Regions from separate parts of the Teredinibacter haidensis genome, predicted to be linked through region 4. Evidence: predicted binding sites of a transcription regulator. Region 4 holds the regulator's gene; each other region holds the start of a gene.
What was found. The regulator sigma-54, encoded in region 4, starts transcription at its own class of promoters, with help from an activator protein. The targets are predictions, from matches to a motif close to TGGCACANNNNTTGCNNT.
Positions count from the first base shown of each region.

Region 1: the regulator sigma-54 is predicted to act here: its motif matches at 3,252-3,269, upstream of H5715_RS09270 (flagellar basal body rod protein FlgF).
Region 2: the regulator sigma-54 is predicted to act here: its motif matches at 1,908-1,925, upstream of H5715_RS10140 (CmpA/NrtA family ABC transporter substrate-binding protein).
Region 3: the regulator sigma-54 is predicted to act here: its motif matches at 2,149-2,166, upstream of glnA (glutamate--ammonia ligase).

Region 1 is NZ_CP060084.1:2,392,290-2,397,584, reverse strand. Features, by position in the region: gene H5715_RS09280 (flagellar hook-basal body complex protein) at 1-2,192, shown strand, start outside; gene H5715_RS09275 (substrate-binding periplasmic protein) at 2,259-3,134, opposite strand; gene H5715_RS09270 (flagellar basal body rod protein FlgF) at 3,362-4,108, shown strand; gene flgG (flagellar basal-body rod protein FlgG) at 4,131-4,916, shown strand; gene flgH (flagellar basal body L-ring protein FlgH) at 4,973-5,295, shown strand, end outside.
Region 2 is NZ_CP060084.1:2,573,942-2,579,236, forward strand. Features, by position in the region: gene H5715_RS10135 (VacB/RNase II family 3'-5' exoribonuclease) at 1-1,632, shown strand, start outside; gene H5715_RS10140 (CmpA/NrtA family ABC transporter substrate-binding protein) at 2,106-3,461, shown strand; gene H5715_RS10145 (ABC transporter permease) at 3,538-4,551, shown strand; gene H5715_RS10150 (ABC transporter ATP-binding protein) at 4,562-5,295, shown strand, end outside.
Region 3 is NZ_CP060084.1:4,385,179-4,390,473, reverse strand. Features, by position in the region: gene H5715_RS17940 (hypothetical protein) at 1-455, opposite strand, end outside; gene thiI (tRNA uracil 4-sulfurtransferase ThiI) at 479-1,948, opposite strand; gene glnA (glutamate--ammonia ligase) at 2,309-3,715, shown strand; gene H5715_RS17925 (ligand-binding sensor domain-containing protein) at 3,905-5,295, shown strand, end outside.
Region 4 is NZ_CP060084.1:3,294,527-3,299,821, reverse strand. Features, by position in the region: gene H5715_RS13170 (HPr family phosphocarrier protein) at 1-107, opposite strand, end outside; gene rapZ (RNase adapter RapZ) at 148-1,020, opposite strand; gene ptsN (PTS IIA-like nitrogen regulatory protein PtsN) at 1,110-1,562, opposite strand; gene H5715_RS13155 (RNA polymerase factor sigma-54) at 1,747-3,237, opposite strand; gene lptB (LPS export ABC transporter ATP-binding protein) at 3,420-4,145, opposite strand; gene lptA (lipopolysaccharide transport periplasmic protein LptA) at 4,164-4,676, opposite strand; gene lptC (LPS export ABC transporter periplasmic protein LptC) at 4,690-5,295, opposite strand, start outside.

The DNA.
Region 1 (5,295 bases), 900 kb from region 4:
TAAACGGCAATGGTTTTTTCCTGTTAAACCGTGGAGGAGAACAGCTCTACACGCGTGCTGGCACGTTTGGTTTGAGTGATGATGGTTTTATCACCAACAACGCGGGCGCTCGGATTCAAGGTTTTCAGGCTGACACGGCGGGAAATATTGGCGGTATTACCGGCGATATCCAGATTCAAACTTCTAATTTGGCACCTCGCCAGACAACCACGGTTGAGTCGATATTGAATCTGGATTCTACCGATCCGGTTCAGCAAACAATTGGCCGTGAATTTATCACTCAAGGTAATGCCGTTGGTATTACTCAGGCGGGGTTGCAGGATGCCACTACCACAACCTTGACGGGAAATACCTTTGGCTTACCCTTGGGCAACGACTTTTCTACTGCGCCAATGGATTTTGAAATTCAGCTCTCAGGTGCCGTATCTGGAAACAATGGTACTGTGAGTATCAGTCTTGATACCGCATCGGGCGTCCCCGCCAGCATCAATAACTTTAACGATTTACGTACGTTGGCCGGCGTTATCAATGCCCAGATTTTTTCACCGGCAGTACCGGAAACCCCAATTGATTTGGTAGCGGATGCGGTTGATTTTGGTGGCGGTGTTTACGGTATTGAATTTACTGTGTTGAATGAAGGCGAAAACTCTCAGATTCAAATATCCAACCAAACGGGCAATGTAAACCAATTGGGCTTGAATCCTGCACCTATCTCCGTGGGCGGTATTGCTGCCGTTTCAAACGGTTACCCGCAACAGTCCATAGACTTTATCGACCCCGATGGGCAGGTAGTGACATACACAAGCTTACAGGGCGCAACAGCGGCGCAAACTGCCTCGGAATTAAATGCTTTACAGGGGGTTTCGGCGACCTCTCAATCGGAACTTACCTTATCCAATCACAGCAGCGGTGCCGGTAATCTAACGATTAAACTGAATGGCGTGAACCTGGTAGCGGATGATCTGCCGGGCTTGGAAACAGAAATTAATTCTCTGAGCGGTACCATTTTACCGGGTATTACTGCCACATTAGGCGCTACTGGGACGACTTTGGTGTTGAGCTCGGCGGTAGGGGATGACTTGAGGGTGAGTATTAATAGTACTGATGCCTCAGACTCACTGACCGTGCAAGGGGATCAGGATGCGCCGGCGCAAACGTTGCAAATTCCTCCAGTTGGCGCGGGAAATTATGACGCGACCCTTAACTCTATAACCGTGGGTGGATCCATTAATATCGTGTTGGAACAGGGTTATGAGATGGATGATGCAAGCCCTCCATCCGTGGGGCTGTTTCAGCCTTTTAGTGGCGATGAGCTGGATCCAGAGTTTACCGATATTGTGATTAATGCGTTTGATCCCACCGATCAGGCCACCTACAACAGTGCGACGTCGATGAGCATTTACGATAGCTTGGGCAACTCGCATGTGATGACCCAGTATTTCGTAAAACAGAATTACGATCCTGCCGATGCGACTACAGCCGCCAACCATTGGGAGGTTTATGTACAGATTGATGGTGAGGATGTGGGCGATCCAGACACGTCTTTAGCGCCGCCCCTAAATACGGAGTCTACTCGCGCATCATTTAATGTTTACTTTAATGAAGATGGTTCGTTAAATCAGATTCAGACTGAGGAGATTCTTGTTTCCAACTGGATACCGTTGGACTCCAGTGGTCAGCCCAACGGTGCTCTGGGGCCTCAAAACGTACTGGCGGGTGGCACCACCGTTATCCCCGAACCTCCGTCGTCTTCCAATTTTGTTATTGATCTGCTGGGCACAACCCAGTTTGGTTCAGATTTCTCCGTTAATGATGTGGATCAGGACGGCTATGCAACGGGTCGGCTTTCCGGTCTGAGTATCGATGAGAGTGGGGTCATATTTGCTCGTTATACAAACGGTGAATCACAAGCGCTGGCGCAGGTTGCTCTTGCAGACTTTACCAACCAGCAAGGCCTGCAGCCTGTAGGTAATACCATGTGGGCCGAAAATTTTGAGTCGGGCCCGCCCAATGTTGGAGTTCCTCGAAGTGGTGCGCTGGGAGCGTTGCAATCGGGAGCTTTGGAAGAATCCAATGTGGATTTGTCTGAGCAACTGGTCAACCTGATTATTGCGCAGCGCAACTTCCAGGCGAGCGCCAAAACCATTGAAACGGCCGATCAGGTAACGCAAACCATTATTAACCTACGCTAGTAGTAGAGTAGCGTAGGGATATTGCTCCTGGGCTAATACACTATCCCTGGAGTTGTAGATGGATGGTTAGAGTGCGCGAGGATCGAGCCAAAGGGGGGCATCGTCAACCGGTGTGTTTTTTGGGAGAAGAGGGTTCTCCAGCTTGATAACAGTTCGATCTTGTAGATTGGCTTTCTCTATGACATCTTTTACCACCGGATCGTTAAAAAAGTAGTCATCAAAACTGCCGTCTTCAATAGCTTCCCGAAAGCCCTTTTCAATTTTTTTCGCTAGCTGGGTATTTCCTTTAGCGACAAAAAAGTAGAAGGGGTTGGTATAGGACATCATCAGTGTTTTTTCAACGGCCAGATCTAAATCTGGATAGCGCGCAATCTCGTACCAAGGCTCGTGAACACCTCTAGGGAAGGCTTCAAATCGACCGCCGTCCAGCATATAAAACAAACCTTCATACTGCGTAGCCTTGACGACGTCAATTCCATTGGCTTCCATAATGTTGGTGTCAGCCCAGAGCCTGCCTTGCCCAATAGACACACGATTTAAGTCGCCTAGTGTTTCAATTCCGTCGAAAAGGTGTTGGTTGCCTTTTCTGATCATAAAAATGCGGTAACCCAGCAGGCCTTTATAGAGTGGGATACGAATGGGTAGCATTTTTTCTTCGAAATCGTTAGTTGTTGCGTACCAAACGATATCCAGCTCGCCATCGTTCAGCATTTGTGTGACTCGGGCTTCCGTAGCGCTTGGGGTTGAGTCATCCCATTCATACTTTTCGGGCAGCTTACTTAGTACGATTTTTAATACGCCCTTGGCGTAGGCAGCAATGCCATCGCTTCCGTCAACGACCCTCATGGGTGCCGCACTTAGCTGAGCGGCAAAGGCCATAAGCGCCAGAAAAGCACTTAAAGGTTTTACGAAGGAAATAGCACACAAAAAAAGCGCTCTCATAGTTCAGATACCTGTTATAGCCAAATCAAAGATTAAATATAGCTGACAATTCCTATGTTGGCCTGGGCGACAGAAGCGTGAATAACAAGTCTATATACATTGACCATTGCAAACTTCTGGCACTCTTATTGCTCCAATCAGCGTAACTCGGAAAAAGTGACGTAATTCCAGCAGTGAATACCGTTGCTTTTACGTTAAACCCTTTAGTTGAAGCAAAGTGAAATCCTATGGATAAAGCACTTTATGTCGCCATGACCGGTGCCAAACACAATATGCAAGCGCAAACTGCGCACGCCAACAACCTGGCCAATATCAATACCACAGGCTTTAAAGCCGATTTCGCCCAGGCCCGGAGTATGCCGGTGCTGTACGGCGACGGCCACCCAACGCGCGCCTATGCACTGGCTGAAAGTCCGGCTACTGATTTTACTCAGGGAGCTCTAGTGGAAACAGGGCGAGAGCTGGATATTGCCATTAAAGGTGAAGGTTTTATTGCTGTACAGGCTCCGGATGGAACTGAAGCGTATACCCGCGCCGGTTCACTGTTTATCGATAGTGTTGGCATGCTGCGAACCGGCAGTGGCTTGCCGGTACTCGGCAACGGAGGGCCTATTGCGCTCCCAGCAGCAGAGAAAATTGAAATTGCGGTTGATGGTGCAATAACAGTTATGCCCCTGGGGCAGGGCGTTGATGCCCCTGTTCAGGCAGACCGTATTCGATTGGTTAATCCACCATTAGATTCTATTAAGCGTGGTGAAAGTGGATTGATTGTTGCGTTGAACCTTGAAGAAGAAATTCCCGCAGATGCAAATGTCCGCGTGATTTCCGGCTTTGTTGAAGCCAGCAATGTGAATGCGGTCAACGAACTTACCAGTGTTTTAAGCCTCGCTCGGCAATATGAAATGCAGGTAAAAATAATGCAAACAGTCAAAGAAAATTCTGAAACTTCCGCGAGTCTGTTACGCGTAAGCTGATAAATAAACTCTGAGGTGTGATATGCACGCAGCACTCTACGTTAGTAAAACCGGCCTGGCTGCCCAGGACACTCAACTCACCACGGTGGCGAACAACCTCGCTAATACATCAACGGTGGGCTTTAAACGTGATCGCGCGGTTTTTGAAGATTTGCTTTATCAAATTCAACGTCAGCCGGGTGCGCAAAATACGGAAGAAACGCAGTTGCCTTCCGGTCTGCAGTTGGGCACGGGCGTTCGTGTTGTCGGTACGCAAAAGCAATTTACCCACGGCAGTTTGCAGGTAACGGAACAGCCTTTGGATATTGCCATTGATGGCCGTGGTTTTCTGCAAATTCTTCAGCCGGATGGAAACATCGCTTATACGCGTGCAGGGCAATTGCATTTATCTTCGCAGGGCGAAATTGTGGATGCGAGTGGTTTATTGCTGCAGCCAGCGATTACGCTTCCACCCAATGCCGATCGCCTAACAATTGGAACCGACGGTACGGTGAGCGCCTTTGTCCCGGGAACGCCAGCGCCGCAGATACTGGGAAATATCCAAACGGTAGATTTTATCAATCCCGGTGGACTACAAGCGATTGGTGGAAATTTGTTCTTAGAAACTGCGTCTAGTGGTGACCCTTTAACAGGCACGCCCGGCGAGAATGGTTTAGGTCAAATTAAGCAGGGCATGCTGGAAAATTCCAATGTCGATATTGTGGAAGAAATGGTCAATATGATCACCACGCAGCGCGCCTACGAAATGAATTCAAAAGTGGTTTCCACTGCAGACCAAATGCTGCAGTTCGTCACTCAGAATCTGTAATCGAATACCTCAGATTGGATGAAGTACTTCGTATACCAGTAAAAACAGGTGGTGAAATGAAAACCGGGAAAAGTAAAACGCTAATAGGATGTCTAATGGTTTTGTGCCTGGTGGGCTGCGTGAGCCAACCGCCAATGCCCGATGACCCCTATTATGCTCCGGTAATGCAACCGTCTGCGCTCCCTGATACTCCCGGTAATGGTTCACTCTATTCGGAAAACTCCTCCATTGCGTTATTTGGAGATCAAAAAGCCAGCCGGGTTGGCGATATTATCAATGTGGTTTTGCAGGAACGTACCACTTCAAGTAAAAGCACAAATATTGGTTTGGTTAAAGATAATGATATCAGCGTGGGGGGCTCCGGAGGCAATAGCCTTCT
Region 2 (5,295 bases), 720 kb from region 4:
ATGAAGTCGTCGCCTATGAACCGCTGGATATTTTTACCACCCAAAGCCCGTGGCCGCTGTAAAGATGGTGATATGGTTGTCGCCCGTCTGCAGCAACATCCATACAAAGATGGCAAGGCGTCTGCGAAGATTCTCGAACGCATTGGTCAGGAAGATGACGCCTATATCGAGCGCCGCTATATCGCCGCCAAATACGACCTGATTCCTCGCTACAGCGAAAGTGCACAGAAACAAAGCAAAACTATCGAAAAAAGCTTTCAGGAGATACAGTTTGGTGATGACCGACTGGATCTAACGACAGAACCTTTCGTCACCATCGATTCGGCGTCAACCCGCGATATGGACGATGCTCTGGCCTTGCAGAAGATAGATGTAGACGGCAAATATGAATATCAACTGCAGGTAGCCATTGCCGACCCCGCCAGTTTTATTGGACAGAACTCCGCATTGGCGCAAAGCACACTAAAAAATGCGCAAAGCATCTACCTCTTAGGCGGTGCAGTCCCTATGCTGCCAGAAGCCCTGGCAAACGAATGTTTTTCTTTACATGAGGCTGCAAACAGGCCCTCCCTAGTGTGCAAGCAAACCTATAGCGCAAAGGGTGAGCTGACGGGCTACAGCTTTCACAAAGCGCTAATTTGTTCACAACATAAACTCAGCTACAAAGGTGTTGCCGCCTTACTGGCTGGAGAAGAAGAATGCGAGCTGAGCAACCTGCCTGAGAACATTCAACAAATGCTCAAAGACCTGTCCGAACTCGCCGAGCTGAGAACCGCCTACCGCAAGGCCGAGTACCTAGTGGGTGATGAACAACTGGAATACGATATTCATCTCTCCGACAAGGGTAAAATCGAGAAAACGACCCCGCGTAGTCGCACCAGGGCCCATCAGATCGTTGAGGAATCCATGCTCGCCACAAATTTTTGCGCGGGCGAATTCCTCAAACAAAAAGGTATGGGCCTGTTTACCATTCACGCCGGCTTCAGAGTTGATCGACTGGGCGAAGTTAAAGCACTGCTCAAGGAAGAAGGTTTCGAGCACGAAGACCTTCAAACTGAAAGCGGCTATCTCACGCTAATTAAAGACATCGCAGCGTCGAATAAAGCTCACCTTTTGTCCCCGCTTCGTCGCATGATGCCGAGCAGCGAATTGAGCATAGATCCAGCGGCTCACTTGGGTATTGGCATGCCGCACTACGCCACTATCACATCCCCCATTCGCCGCTATGCCGATCTATATAACCATTGGGCAATACACAACCAGCTCAATAAAAGCAGTTTCTCCGCTATCAAAGATGAAAATAAAACGTCCATACAAAACGCTCTGACCTATGGCCGGCAAGCCGACAGAGAGCTTTTCCAATGGCTGACCTGCCAATATGCCGAAAAGCTGATCGGCACTACAGGTAAAGCAAAAATACGCATTGTTACCCAGCAAGGCTTTGGTGCTCGCCTGTTAGACAGTGGAATTGACGGATTTATTTTGTTCACGAAAAAACAAGAAAAATCCTTCGACGCTAAACGCATGACCTTGACCGTAAACGAACATACTTACGCTCTGGAACAGGAAGTTGAAATTAAAGTGGAAAGTGTGGATATGGACAAACGCCGCATTGCATATAGTGTTATATAAAACTAACACGGACTAGCTGTTAGAAGGGGGCTCTAGAGCCCCCTTTTTTTGAGAATAAAAAACCCAGACAAAAGCTCTTCAATTGCACCACCATCGCACCAAGTTAAAGCGAATAAATTTTACTTTAACTCTTCATCGTGGTCTAAGGTGCAACACCTCCCACCAAAAAACTCCCCATTTTCGTGCACTACCTAGCATTCAGGCCGCCCTTAATTTGTATTAAATGCCCATATAACCAATTGTTTTTTAACTGAATTTCGTCTGACAAACCAAGTTGGCAAGGGAATTGCCATTTCATAGGCACGCATTTGCGAATGGCACAGTAATTTTTAATCGGCCGTTTTTAAGCACACTTTTAGTACACGGTGTGTGTATAGAACTTGATTCAGCCACACAGCCACCTGACTTTTGGGATTAAAAAAATGGGACACTACTCTTCAATCTATCGAAAAATTAAAAAACTTTCATCGGTGATGCTTTCGGCATTATTGATTGCAACAACAGCCAGCAACGTTATTGCAGAAGAACTTAAACTAGAAAAAGACGAATTAACATTTGGCTTTATTAAATTAACCGATATGGCCCCACTCGCTATTGCGTACGAACAGGGATTTTTTGAAGACGAAGGACTATTTGTCACCTTGGAGGCACAAGCAAACTGGAAAGTACTCCTCGACGGTGTCATCGATGGCAACCTCGATGGAGCCCATATGCTAGCAGGGCAACCATTGGGAGCTACTATTGGCTACGGCACCAAAGCTCATATAGTGACCGCGTTCAGTATGGATCTGAACGGTAATGGCATTACAGTTTCCAACGAAATTTGGAAGCAAATGAAACCCAATATCCCCGTTAAAAATGGGAAGCCCGTTCACCCTATTAGCGCCGAAGCACTTAAACCGGTTGTCGAAAAGTACAAGTCCCAAGGCAAGCCTTTTAACATGGGAATGGTTTTCCCTGTTTCCACGCATAACTACGAACTGCGCTACTGGTTAGCCGCCGGTGGAATTGAACCCGGCTACTACGGCCCCGGCTCTTCCGGTACGGTTGGCCAGATATCAGCAGACACCCTTCTTTCTGTAACACCGCCACCGCAAATGCCCGCCACTATGGAAGCCGGAACCATTTACGGGTACTGCGTGGGCGAACCCTGGAACCAACAAGCCGTATTTAAAGGTATTGGTGTGCCAGTCATTACCGATTACGAGATATGGAAAAATAATCCAGAAAAGGTATTTGGTGTATCCAGCGACTGGGCAGAAAAATACCCCAACACTCACCTGGCAGTTGTAAAAGCGCTCATTCGTGCAGCCCAATGGCTCGATGAAAAAAATAATGTGAACCGTAAAGCCGCCGTAAAAATTCTGTCGCAGCCAAACTACGTCGGCGCCGATGCAGAGGTCATCGCCAACTCTATGACAGGCACATTTGAATATGAAAAAGGTGATGTGCGAGAAGTACCCGACTTCAACGTTTTTTTCCGTTACTACGCCACCTACCCCTTCTATTCAGACGCAATATGGTACCTCACTCAAATGCGCCGCTGGGGTCAGATCAGCGAAGACAAGCCCGACAACTGGTATCACGATATAGCCAAGAAAGTATACAAACCTGACGTTTATATGAAAGCCGCAAAAATGCTAGTTACAGAAGGCAAAGTAAAAAAAGAAGACTTCCCCTTTGGCACGGACGGCTATCGTGAACCACAAAAAGAGTTTATCGACAATATGTCTTTCGATGGCAAGAAGCCAAACGAATATCTTGCACAATTCCCCATTGGTTTGAAATCCGGTGAAACCGTTTCGGCTACTGGAGTTGTTAAGAAATAACATTCATCCGTTTGCGCGGTGGTTCTCCACCGCCTTTTTTTGGCTATTGATTTATATTGAACGGGTTGGAATTATGATTAATAAATTCATACATATTTTGGAAATTTCAGGGCTTACCTGGTTTGTACCACTTGCGCGCCTTGCCGCAGGCGAATCTCCTAAAGAACAGTTAAGACAACTCTGGCTGGTAATGGGCATACCCATTGTTGCATTTTCTGTTTTCCTTCTCTTATGGGCACAGCTGTCGAGTCAGGTTGTCACCAGCCTGGGTACAATCCCAGGTCCTACAGCCGTTTATACGCAAGCAGCGAATCTGTGGCAAGATCACAAATATCAACGAGAAAAATCCTCCAGTTTCTATGAACGCCAGAAGGCTCGCAATGCGAAATATGAAGATCAGGGAAAAACTGAAAAAATAAAATGGAGAGATTACACCGGTTCGCCAACTTATTTTGATCAAATATGGACAAGCATCAAAACCGTATTTATGGGCTTTTTAATCGCCACCTTTGTAGCTGTACCTTTGGGGATATTGTGTGGATTGAGCACAACATTCAACTCAGCTATGAATCCGATAATTCAATTATTTAAACCTGTGTCTCCGCTAGCATGGCTGCCGATTGTCACCATGATAGTGAGCGCAACCTATGTTACCGCCGACAACTCCTGGTTCAGTAAATCGTTTTTAAACTCGGCAATTACCGTAACCCTATGCTCACTTTGGCCAACACTTATCAATACCGCTCTGGGCGTATCCTCAATCGATAAGGATTTAATGAATGTTGGAAAAGTGTTGCAACTAGGCTGGTTTACCAAAGTAACAAAATTGGTCTTACCTTCTTCATTGCCCCTTATATTTACCGGCCTACGTTTATCTTTAGGTGTTGGTTGGATGGTACTAATCGCTGCAGAAATGCTAGCCCAGAACCCAGGCTTGGGTAAATTTGTTTGGGACGAATTCCAAAACGGAAGCTCCAATTCTCTGGGCCGTATTATGGTTGCTGTACTAACCATCGGTATTATTGGCTTTCTGTTGGATAGAATCATGTTCACCCTGCAAAATCTGTTTACCTTTGGCGACAAGCGCTAGGAGCATTAAAATGGTTATTTTTCAGTTAAAAAACGTCAGTAAGAATTACGGCTCTGGAAATAATATTGCTGAAGTGCTTTCCAACATCAATCTGGAAATTGAGGAAGGTGAGTTTGTCGCCATCGTCGGGTTTTCCGGTAGCGGAAAAACAACCCTGATTTCTTCCATGGCAGGACTAATGTCACCAGATTCAGGAGAAGTCTTATTTAAAGGCCAGCCCGTCACGGGCCCGAGCCCTGAACGCGGAATTGTTTTTCAAAATTATTCTCTGATGCCGTGGCTAACGGTATACGGCAATATCGAGCTAGCGGTGAATCAAGTATTTGGCGGGTGGCCACGCAAAAAACGCAGTGAACATATTCTTCACTATATCAATATGGTGGGTCTCTCCCACGCGATCGATCGACGTCCAGCAGAACTTTCCGGAGGGATGCGTCAACGCGTTGCCGTCGCTCGTGCGCTGGCAATGCAACCGGACATGCTATTGCTCGATGAACCTCTGTCTGCATTGGATGCCCTAACCCGCTCTAAGCTACAAGACGAAATGGAAGAAATCTCGCAGAAAGAGAAGAAAACTATTCTTCTCATCACTAACGATGTGGACGAAGCGATTCTACTGGCCGACAGGGTTATTCCGCTTAACCCCGGCCCCAAAGCATCACTCGGTCCGGAATTTAAAATCAATATCCCCCGACCTCGTGATCGCACAAAAATGAACCACAACGAGGAATTTAAAACACTGCG
Region 3 (5,295 bases), 1.1 Mb from region 4:
TAACGCGGCCAACCAAACATATTAGTATCATTCTCGGTTACCGGACTAACAGACTCTTCCTTATCTTCGTAGGCTTCAAACTTACTAATCCGACCACTTGAAGAACTAACGAAGCAATTCACATAGTGCAACGCTAAACCGGTTCCCTTTTGAGTTGGCGTTTCGACTTTTAGAAAAATTTTGTACAGAAATTCGCGCTGATCAAAACGCGACGAATGATCATCGACCTCCAGTGTTCTCTGTCGCCCCCCGAAACTGCTGTCCGTGTAATCCCGACAGGTGACAACGGCATCAGTAAACGTAATATTCTGATAACCATCTTTACCGGAGGAACCGAAGCCACCATTAGCCATCCGCTCAGATACAAACAACGTAGCCACAACAGACAATATAATAATTGCCAACGCAGCAACAAACACCAGTACATTCTGTTTACGCGATGCGCCACCAGCCATTTTAGTTACTCACATATAGCGCCCTAGAAGGGCTTGTTGACGGGCCTATACACCCCCAAATTCTGCACACCATCATCAAACAGATGGGCAGCATGAAGATTACTCATCACCCCCTTCTCACAGTACAGCAGATAGCGACAGGAAGCATCGAGCTTGCTGAACTCGCCACTAAGGCTGTAAAACGGAATGGTCATCACCTGCTCAGCGGCCAACTTTAAGGGTTTCATTTCCACTTCACTGGGGTGACGAATATCGATTACCACATCGGCATCCAACAGCTCGACCACTTCTTCCATTTGATACTCTGTTTGCTGTAAATCCTCCATGACCGCATCAATCGGCTGCATCCGCGTATTGGCAATCGCCCTCTCCAGAATCCCCATATCGAACCCTGCTTCCTCCGCCACGACCCTTTCCGGCTTCACTTTTGCCGAGGGCTTTACAGAAATGACGCCGCAATATTCAGGAATATTCGCCGAAAAATTCTCCGCACCAATTTCGCGACAAAGGCGAATAATATCCGGCTTATCCATGACTATCAGTGGGCGCAACACCAGTCGGTCTGCAACATCATCGATAACCGCAAGATTCGGAACTGTCTGACTGGATACCTGAGCAATGGCCTCACCGGTTACAACCGCCTGCACGCCACCGCGCTCGGCAATTTGATCGGCTGCCCGCAGCATCATGCGCTTCAGCACAACACCCATATTCGCAGGACCAATTTTTTGCAGGATTTCGGCCACTACATCTTCGAAAGGGATCGAGAAAAAACGCACCCGATGGCTGGAGGAATAGCGATTCCACAAATAAAACGCGATCTCCTTTACACCTAGCTCATGCTGCTTACCACCCAAATTAAAAAAACAGTAGTGCGTGCGCAGCCCACGGCGCATCATCAGATAGCTCGCGACTGTGGAATCGAACCCGCCCGAGATTAACGACAAGACTTGGTCCTGAGTTCCCAATGGAAAACCGCCGAGGCCCGCATACTTGTGCTCCACGAGATAACAGAGGCTATCTTTTATTTCGAGGCTAACAGTGACGTCCGGATCCTTAAGTTTAACGCCTGCGGCCTGGGTATTCTGGTTCAGCCCGCCACCAACATAACGCTCCATTTCAATGGAGGTAAAATCGTGCTGGCCCGTGCGCTTCACCCGCACACAAAATGTTTTACCTCTCAGGCGCTCTGTCCAGGCTTGCAGGGCCAACTCATAGACATCATGCAATGTCTCAAATGGGTGCGCCCGAACGAGAGAATAATTAGCAATACCCGGGATGCGCGCCAACATATCGACAAACTGCCCTTCCACTTCCGGCGTATCCTCCGGCACTCGAACTTCAATTCGATCCCAATCCTGCTGCACTTTGGCATCGGGGTGAAGGCGTTTTGCGAGAAGCCGTATATTCTCCGTTAGCTGCCGTGTCCAGCGCTTTCGAACGGGGTGACTCTTAATGGTGATCTCAGGAAAAAAGCGTACGGTAAATATCATGGAAGGTTTGATCGAGTATCTGTAAAAAGTTTAGGGTGCGAGTATAATGGCCCGCTACTTCACCGCAAGCTCTGTATTTGGAGCGCTTTTTTGGTGCAGTACCAAAACAATGCACCAGTTATGTGCGCCATTTTGCAACAATTTCGTTCACGTTCACGCGAAGCCCTTGTTTTTCAAGTGTTTCACGGCTTCGGGCATTATGGCACATTAATTGCGATTGACGTTCCACTCAATCTTACGTTTCGCTAGGATGTGAGTAGCAATTGCACTTTAAACGGAGCGTTAAGAGTACAAAAATATTTTAATACTCACCTTTCTCAATAACAATATTGGCTTGGGCCATGACTCTGGAGGAATCTCATGTCAGAGCAGACTCTGAATTTGATCAAAGAAAATGAAGTTCGCTGGGTAGACTTGCGATTTACCGATACCAAAGGTAAAGAACAGCACGTTTCTCTCCCTGTATCAGAAGTTGGTGAAGACTTCTTCGAAGAAGGAAAGATGTTCGACGGTTCATCTATTTCCGGCTGGAAAGGTATTAACGAATCAGACATGATTTTAATGCCAGACGACAGCTCTGCGGTTCTAGACCCATTCACCGACGAACCCACTGTAATTATTCGTTGTAACATCGTAGAACCGACTACCGGTCTGGGCTACGAGCGCGACCCTCGCTCCATCGCCAAACGTGCAGAAGAGTACTTGGCCTCTACCGGTTTAGGCGATGCAGCCTACTTTGGTCCAGAGCCAGAATTCTTCGTATTTGACGATATCAAGTGGGGCTCCGACATGAGCGGTTGCTTCTACAAGGTATCTTCCGAAGAAGCCGCTTGGGCCTCAGAGCACAGCTTCGACGAAGGCAACATGGGCCACCGTCCTGGCATTAAAGGCGGTTACTTCCCAGTACCACCTGTAGATTCACTTCACGACCTGCGCGCTGCTATGTGTAATGCCATGGAGCAAATGGGTTTAGCTGTAGAAGTACACCACCACGAAGTAGGTACTGCTGGCCAGTGTGAAATCGGCGTTGGCGCCAACACTCTGGTTAAGAAAGCTGATGAAGTTCAGATTCTTAAGTACTGCGTACATAACGTTGCTCACGCCTACGGTAAAACAGCCACCTTTATGCCTAAGCCTTTGGTTGGCGATAACGGTTCTGGTATGCACGTTCACCAATCTTTCGTTAAAGATGGTATTAACCAGTTCGCTGGTGACGTTTATGCTGGCATGAGCGAAATGTCCCTGTTTTACATCGGTGGCATCATTAAGCATGCGCGTGCACTGAACGCTTTCTGTAACGCCTCTACCAACTCTTACAAGCGTTTGGTTCCAGGTTTCGAAGCACCCGTTATTCTGACCTACTCTGCACGTAACCGTTCTGCGTCTATCCGCATTCCTTACGTACCTAACGTTAAGGGACGTCGCGTAGAAATCCGCTTCCCAGACTGCACCGCCAACCCCTACCTTGCATTCTCTGCAATGCTGATGGCTGGCCTGGACGGAATCAAGAACAAGATCCACCCTGGCGATCCAGGTGACAAGGATCTGTATGACCTCCCTGCGGAAGAAGTTGGTCAATACCCAACAGTATGTAGCTCTTTTGAACAAGCTCTGGATGCCCTGGACGCTGATCGTGGATTCTTGACCGAAGGTGGCGTATTCACCGAAGAAACCATCGATGCGTACATCTCGCTCAAGCGCGCAGAAGTTGAAAAGCTCAACATGACAACTCACCCAGTTGAGTTTGACATGTACTATTCTGTATAAGTTTATAGCTTAGCCAGAAAACAAAAAGCCCGGGCAGGAAACTGACTGGGCTTTTTTTCACTCTAATTGTCCCCCCCAACCCGGGCTCTCACGCCAGAATTAAGGTTATTCAGCAGCCACGAAGAACGATGCCTGTAGCTTTTTTGCGCTATCCTTAAAAAACACTCTCCCAGACCGTCCCGGTAGACAATGCCAGCACTAATCTTAGCTCTGACTCTCGCTATTTTCGGCTTTTCTCTGCAGGCACACGGCTCCCCCAAACAGATCTATAGCAATATCAAATTTCACCCTCTCTACCTTGAAGAGGACAGCAGCAGCGATCTAGCCTTTGTTTCCATGCACGACCACGATGGCTATTTGTGGATTGGCACCGATAACGGTTTAAAACGTTACGATGGCTACCGAATGCAGAGCTTCGTCAATAACGCAAACGACCCCGATACCATCGGCTCCGTCTACATCACAGCAATATTAAGCCAACGCACAGGCGAGCTGTGGGTTGCCGGTAGAACACTTGACCTTTATCACCCAGAAACAGAAACCTTTTCACGCTTCAACGTATCGAAAAATGGCGAAGCCATTTGGGCTCTGTACGAAGATCATTACGGTATTTTATGGGTGGGTGGCGAAGGGGTAGGCCTTCGTGCCTTCGACCTGAAAACCAAGCAGGTTGTCCACCAATTCTTCCCTAGCTCTAATGAGAATTTTGTAACCGCCATTACTCCCCATAACGATTCTTCGATATGGGTAGCCTCCAATGCAGGTATATTCCTGTTCAATGTCAAAACTCATCAAATAACGCAATACCCTATGCCTGCCGAATTTTCCCTGGGAATCGATTCCATCAGAAGCTTAACGGAGGACAACCAGGGAAATCTATGGGTTGCAACGATGGAAGGCTTAGTCGTGCTTGATATCGAAACACAAAAAATCAAACGCCACCGAGCAGCCCCCCAAAAACACGGCGCCTTAAAATCTAACGAAATTTGGTCAGTGTTTCTCGATTCCCACGAACGCATGTGGGTGGGAACAGACAAACGGGGCGTTTATATCCACCAGCCGGAAACGGACAGCTTTTTCCATTTTCCCGCATCAGACGCTGGCAAATACGCCTTCCCACCGGGCGCAGTCAACAACATACAAGAGGACGACGAAGGCTCCCTATGGTTTTCGGTTTCTTCGTACGGGATGCGCCGTGTCAGCGAGCACCTGGAGAAATTCGCAAGCTATAAACACCTCGCAGGCGATAACAAAAGTCTCAGCTTCGATAATCTCCTGGATTTACATGAAGATAGTAGCGGCTATATCTGGCTGGCCACGGATGGCGGAGGTTTAGATAAATTCGATCCTTCAACCGGTATATTTAGCCACTATCGCCACGACCCCAACGATCCCTCCAGTATCAGTAGCAACTCAGTAATCGCGCTTGCCGAAGACGCACAAGGATATATCTGGGCAGGCACCTGGGCGGGAGGCTTAAATCGCCTCGATCCACGCAATGGGAAATTTTTGCGAATACAGCATAATCCCGACGCCACCAATGACCAAACACTGGATAGTAATAATATTTTCCAAATCGA
Region 4 (5,295 bases):
ACAACTTCAATACGGGAAGAGAAACGATTGGATAGGTTGGCCAGCTTTGTTGCAGCCCGGGCGTGCAGTCCGAGTTTATTGATAATTTGAATCTGCTTTTCCTGCATAGAGTTTCCACTGCTCCGTGTTAGGGTCTACGAGCCGACCCTAATGACCGGGTACATTTTCCAGTTGGCGATGGCGTGTTTGTACATTGGTATAGTCGCCTTTAAGTGTTTTGGCGAGTCTTTCGCACATATAGACAGAGCGGTGCCAACCGCCGGTACAGCCAATGGCGACCGTTAAATAGCTGCGGTTGTTACTTTCAAAATGTGGGATCCATTTGCGTACAAACTGCAGAATATCGTTATACATTTCTTCCACCTCGTTTTCTGCGTCGAGGAAGCTTATTACCGGAGGTTCCAGCCCGGTGTGGTCTCGCAATTGGGTACTCCAGTAAGGGTTGGGCAGGCAGCGTACATCAAAGACAAAGTCTACATCGACAGGTACGCCGTATTTGTAGCCAAAGGATTTAAACATTAGTGCCATGCCTTTGGTGTCAGAACCCACGACAATATGTTTGATGGCACTGCGCAGCTCATGCAGGCTCAGGTGGCTGGTATCGATGGTGACATCTGCGGCGGCGGCAATGGGCTGCAGTATGCTTTTTTCCCGTGAGATGGCTTCGTTCAAACCGATAAACTCATCGGAGAGCGGGTGTCTGCGGCGGGTTTCACTAAAGCGCTTAAGCAGTATTTCTCGGGAACTGTCGAGAAAAACAATTTGGTATTCACTGCGTTCAATACCGGAGCTATCTATCAGCTCGGCGAGTTTGCTGAGGTCACCGTAGATATTGCGCGCATCAATCCCTATCGCAAAGCGCTGCTCTTCACTGCTGATGCGGTCGCCGATCTGCTCGATTAAAGCGGGCAGCAGGTTGGCGGGTAAGTTATCAATACAGGTGAAACCCTCGTCTTCCAAGAGGTGTAGAGCAGAACTCTTACCTGAGCCAGATCTTCCGCTGAGTATAAGCAGGCGCATGGGTATATACCAAAGGGGGATAAAATCGTAAGCGTTGTACGGGTAAACCCTTACCCGCAGTGTGTAATTTTACTGATATTAGATGGTTATCAGTTTACACCAGCCGCGACACGAAACAATTCTTCATTGCTGCTGCAGGCTTTTAGTTTACGTGTGAAGTTCGGATTCTGTAAGGCTTCGGCAAGGGTGGCGAGAGTTTGAAGGTGTGAGTCTTCGGCATCTTCAGGGACAAGGATGGCGAAAATAACATCTACCGGGGCTCCATCGACGGCATCAAAATCGACGGGATGATCGAGAGTGATACAAGCACAGAGGGTTTGATTCGAAGCGGATAAACGGCAGTGGGGGATGGCGACGCCCTGGCCTATACCGGTCGAGCCTAAGCGTTCGCGGGCGATCAGGCATTGAAAGATGGTGGTTTCGTCTGTATCGGGTAGGTCGCTGGCGAATAGGCTGGCTAGGCTTTCCAGTACACGCTTTTTGCTGGCGTCGGTAGCTTTGGCTTTACAGCGTTCATCGGTAAGAATGGTTGATATCTGCATAGTAATAACGTTTTTACGTGTCCTTTCCAGCCGCGCGTAGTAAGCGCTTTTAGGAGGTATAAGGCGGAAACAGGAGCGATAACGCCCATGTTTGCGACCCGGAGCTGCAAACTGGCGCGCATTCTACCAGCATTCATTGAGGTTCCAAGTCGTTATCAGGACAGAAATCAAAAAAGCCTTGAATTTAAACCAGTCGCTTGCGTTCATTCGAGGGTGGTATGTGCAAGGATTCGCGATACTTTGCAATGGTTCGGCGCGCTACCTTAATACCCTGCTCGGCTAACAGTCCAGTAATTTTAGAGTCACTTAGCGGTTTCCGTGGGTTTTCTGCCGCCACAAGTTTTTTGATGATGGCGCGAATGGCGGTAGAGGAACATTCGCCGCCTGAATCGGTGGCGACGTGGCTGGAGAAAAAGTATTTCAGCTCAAAAATACCTTGGGGTGTGTGCATATACTTTTGGGTGGTTACACGAGAAATGGTGGATTCGTGCATCTCCACTATTTCAGCGACGTTGTGCAGCACCATGGGTTTCATTGCTTCCGGGCCGTAGTCGAGGAAGCCCTGCTGTTTTTCCACAATACAGGTGGATACTTTGAGTAAGGTTTCGTTGCGGCTTTGCAGACTTTTCAGAAACCAGCGGGCTTCCTGCAGATTGTCGCGTAGAAAGGTGTTGTCTGAGCTGGAGTCGGCACGTTTGACGAGGGAGGCGTAGCTGGTATTAATGCGCAGCTTGGGTGCGATATCGGGGTTGAGTTGTACCATCCAGCGGTTATTCACTTTGCTGACGAAAACGTCTGGCACGACATACTCGGTTTCGTCGCTGCCTATGGATTCCCCTGGGCGTGGGTTTAGGCTTTGAATGACGCGAATGGCGGCCTGTAGTTCGGGCTCTTTTATGCGCAGTTTTCGCATCAGTTGTTTGAAGTCGCGGCCGCCGAGCAGGTCCAAATAATCATTAACCAGAGCTTTGGCGTGGGTAATATCAAGGGTGTCACTTTGCAACTGTCGCAGCTGAGTTAGCAGACATTCGCGGATATCCTGGCTGAGTACGCCAGGAGGATCGAACTGTTGAACCCTATGTAGAACTGCCAGCATTTCGTCCATCTCAAGCTCTTCGTGGTGAGCTTGTAGGCCGGAGAACATGTCATCCAGCTTTTGCCCCAGCAATCCGTTCGGCTCTACGGCGTCGATTATCGTTTCCGCTATTTCCCTGTCCAGATCCGACATGGGAGTAAGGTTTAGTTGCCAGTGCAGGTGGTCTTGCAGGGTTTCGGCTGTGCCGCGACGAGATTCAAAATCGTAGTCATCCGAGTCTGGTTTGGCAAGGCCTGAGCCGCTGGGTGCGGTCTCGTAGATGTCGTCCCAACTGGTGTCGACGGCGAGATCGGTGGGAATGTTATCTTCGTTCCAGTCGGTATCGGGCTTTTCTGGCTTGTCGTCGCTATTCGTCGGGCTGGCTTCCTGACTCTGGCTATTTGGCGTTTCGCTTTGCTCTCCGCTGGTACCGGTATTTTCACCCTCTTCGGAGGTCTCGAGCATTGGGTTTGAGTCGAGAGCTTCCTGAATTTCTGCCTGAAGATCCAGCGTGGAAAGCTGCAAGAGACGGATGGCCTGTTGCAGCTGCGGTGTCATGGTGAGTTGTTGGCCGAGCTTTAGTTGGAGGGACTGCTTCATATGGCGACTACTAACTTCCCGTGAAAATTAGATCGGGCACCAATTGGCATTTGGGCTTGCTCGGAGTCGGTGCGGATTAGACGTAGTTTAGTCTCCGCCGTCGGGACAATCAATCCTTTTAAAGCAAAGATTGTGCCGGTAGATATGGCTGGCTGGCGGGTAATGTCAAGTATTGGCGCGACTTATAGCGTGAAGTGTTTCCCAAGGTAGACTTCACGTACCTTTTGGTTACTGAGAACGACTTCTGCGCTTCCTTCCGCAATAATGTGCCCTTCAGATACTATATAGGCTTTTTCACAAATATCGAGGGTTTCACGTACGTTGTGGTCGGTAATCAGTACGCCGATACCGCGCTGCTTCAAGTGTTGGACTATCTGCTTAATATCACTGACGGAGATGGGATCCACTCCGGCGAAGGGTTCGTCGAGCAATATGAATTGTGGCTCGGTGGCGAGAGCGCGGGCAATTTCAACGCGGCGGCGCTCGCCGCCGGAGAGGGCCATGCCCAAGCTGTCGCGAATATGCTGAATGTGGAACTCATTGAGCAGCTGTTCCATGGCTTCATGGCGCTGTTTTCGGCGCAAGTCTTTGCGGGTTTCTAAAATCGCCATAATATTATCGGCGACGGTCAGCTTGCGAAACACGGATGCTTCCTGGGGCAGGTAACCCAAGCCCTGGCGGGCTCGTTCATGCATAGACATATGGGTTACATCGGTATCGCCAATGGATATATCGCCGCGGTCTGCCTTAACGATACCGGCAATCATATAAAAGCAGGTGGTCTTTCCGGCCCCGTTGGGGCCGAGTAGACCGACAATCTGTCCATCCTCCACGGAGATGGAAACGTCGATTACAACTTTGCGGCCTTTGTAGCTCTTTGCTAGGTGGTGCGCGTGTAGTTTAGGCATTGGGGTGTTGGGTTCTCGTTATTCTTGCGGCTGTTCTTCAGTGGAAAGGGCTTTAGGGGGGATGACCATTTTTACCCGGCGGTCATCGCCGGAAGCATCGCTTTTTCCGCCCGCTTTTACCACGGCTCTTTTAACATCGTATTCAATGCGGTTGCCGCTCAGACTGGTCCCTTCCTGTTTAAATGCTGCGTTATCAATCAGAAACAGGGTTTCATCGGTAATGCGGTACTCAAGGCGATTAGCTTGCGCTGTAACTGCCTCCTGACCCTTTTTTGGGATTTGGCTCAAGCGAGCGGGTTTTCCTGTGGCGACAACCATGGAATAGTTGTCGTTACGGCCGTAGATAATGACCTTCGCTGCCGTAATTTTCATGCTGCCCTGTTCCACAATAACCTTGCCGGCGTACGTGGTCGTGCCGTTTTGGTCATCCAGTTCGGCGCTGTCGGCTTGAATACTTAAATCTTGAAAGCGGTCGTTGGGGAGGGCGAGACTATTGCCGCCCATGGATATCAGCAAAATAGTGCTAAACATTCGGCAAGCGAAATTATTCAGGTAGTGATTCAGTATCATCTCGGTTTGCTTGCGTAGGGTTTCTGTGAATCGCCTTCACTTTATTGTGGAGTTTGATTTTTCGTTGTCGAAAATCTGCGGTCATACCCACGGCATCTATCTCGCCGTAGGCCGAGTGTATTTTAACAGGCTCTTGCGTGTACGCGACTTTTTCTGCGGGATTTATTGTGAGTGAGCTGGTATTCAATTCTGTCGGCTGGATGTTGCTCAGCGTTTCCGATTGCCAGATACGTACATTATTCCACAGTGTAATTTGCTCGGTGTTTCTCACTAATTTTCCGTTTTCCGCCTCTACTTGCCAAGGCGCTTTTTCTTCATATATTTCAAAGCGAGGCTCAAAAATAAGGGTGTATTCTTCTGCTGAGGTTTTATTGTCGGCGCTTTCGACTCGATAGTGTTCCAGTTTGCTGGCGGTAAAAGAATAATCAAGTTTGCCTTGATCGCCAAAATGCTGAGTTGAAGCATCTTTAGCGACAGCATAGGGAAAGCTGTGGCCATCTTCGTCCTGCCATTTAGGTGGAGTCAGAATTTCCTCGGAAGAGTCCCACAGCATAACAATGGCGCTAATACCCAAACATAT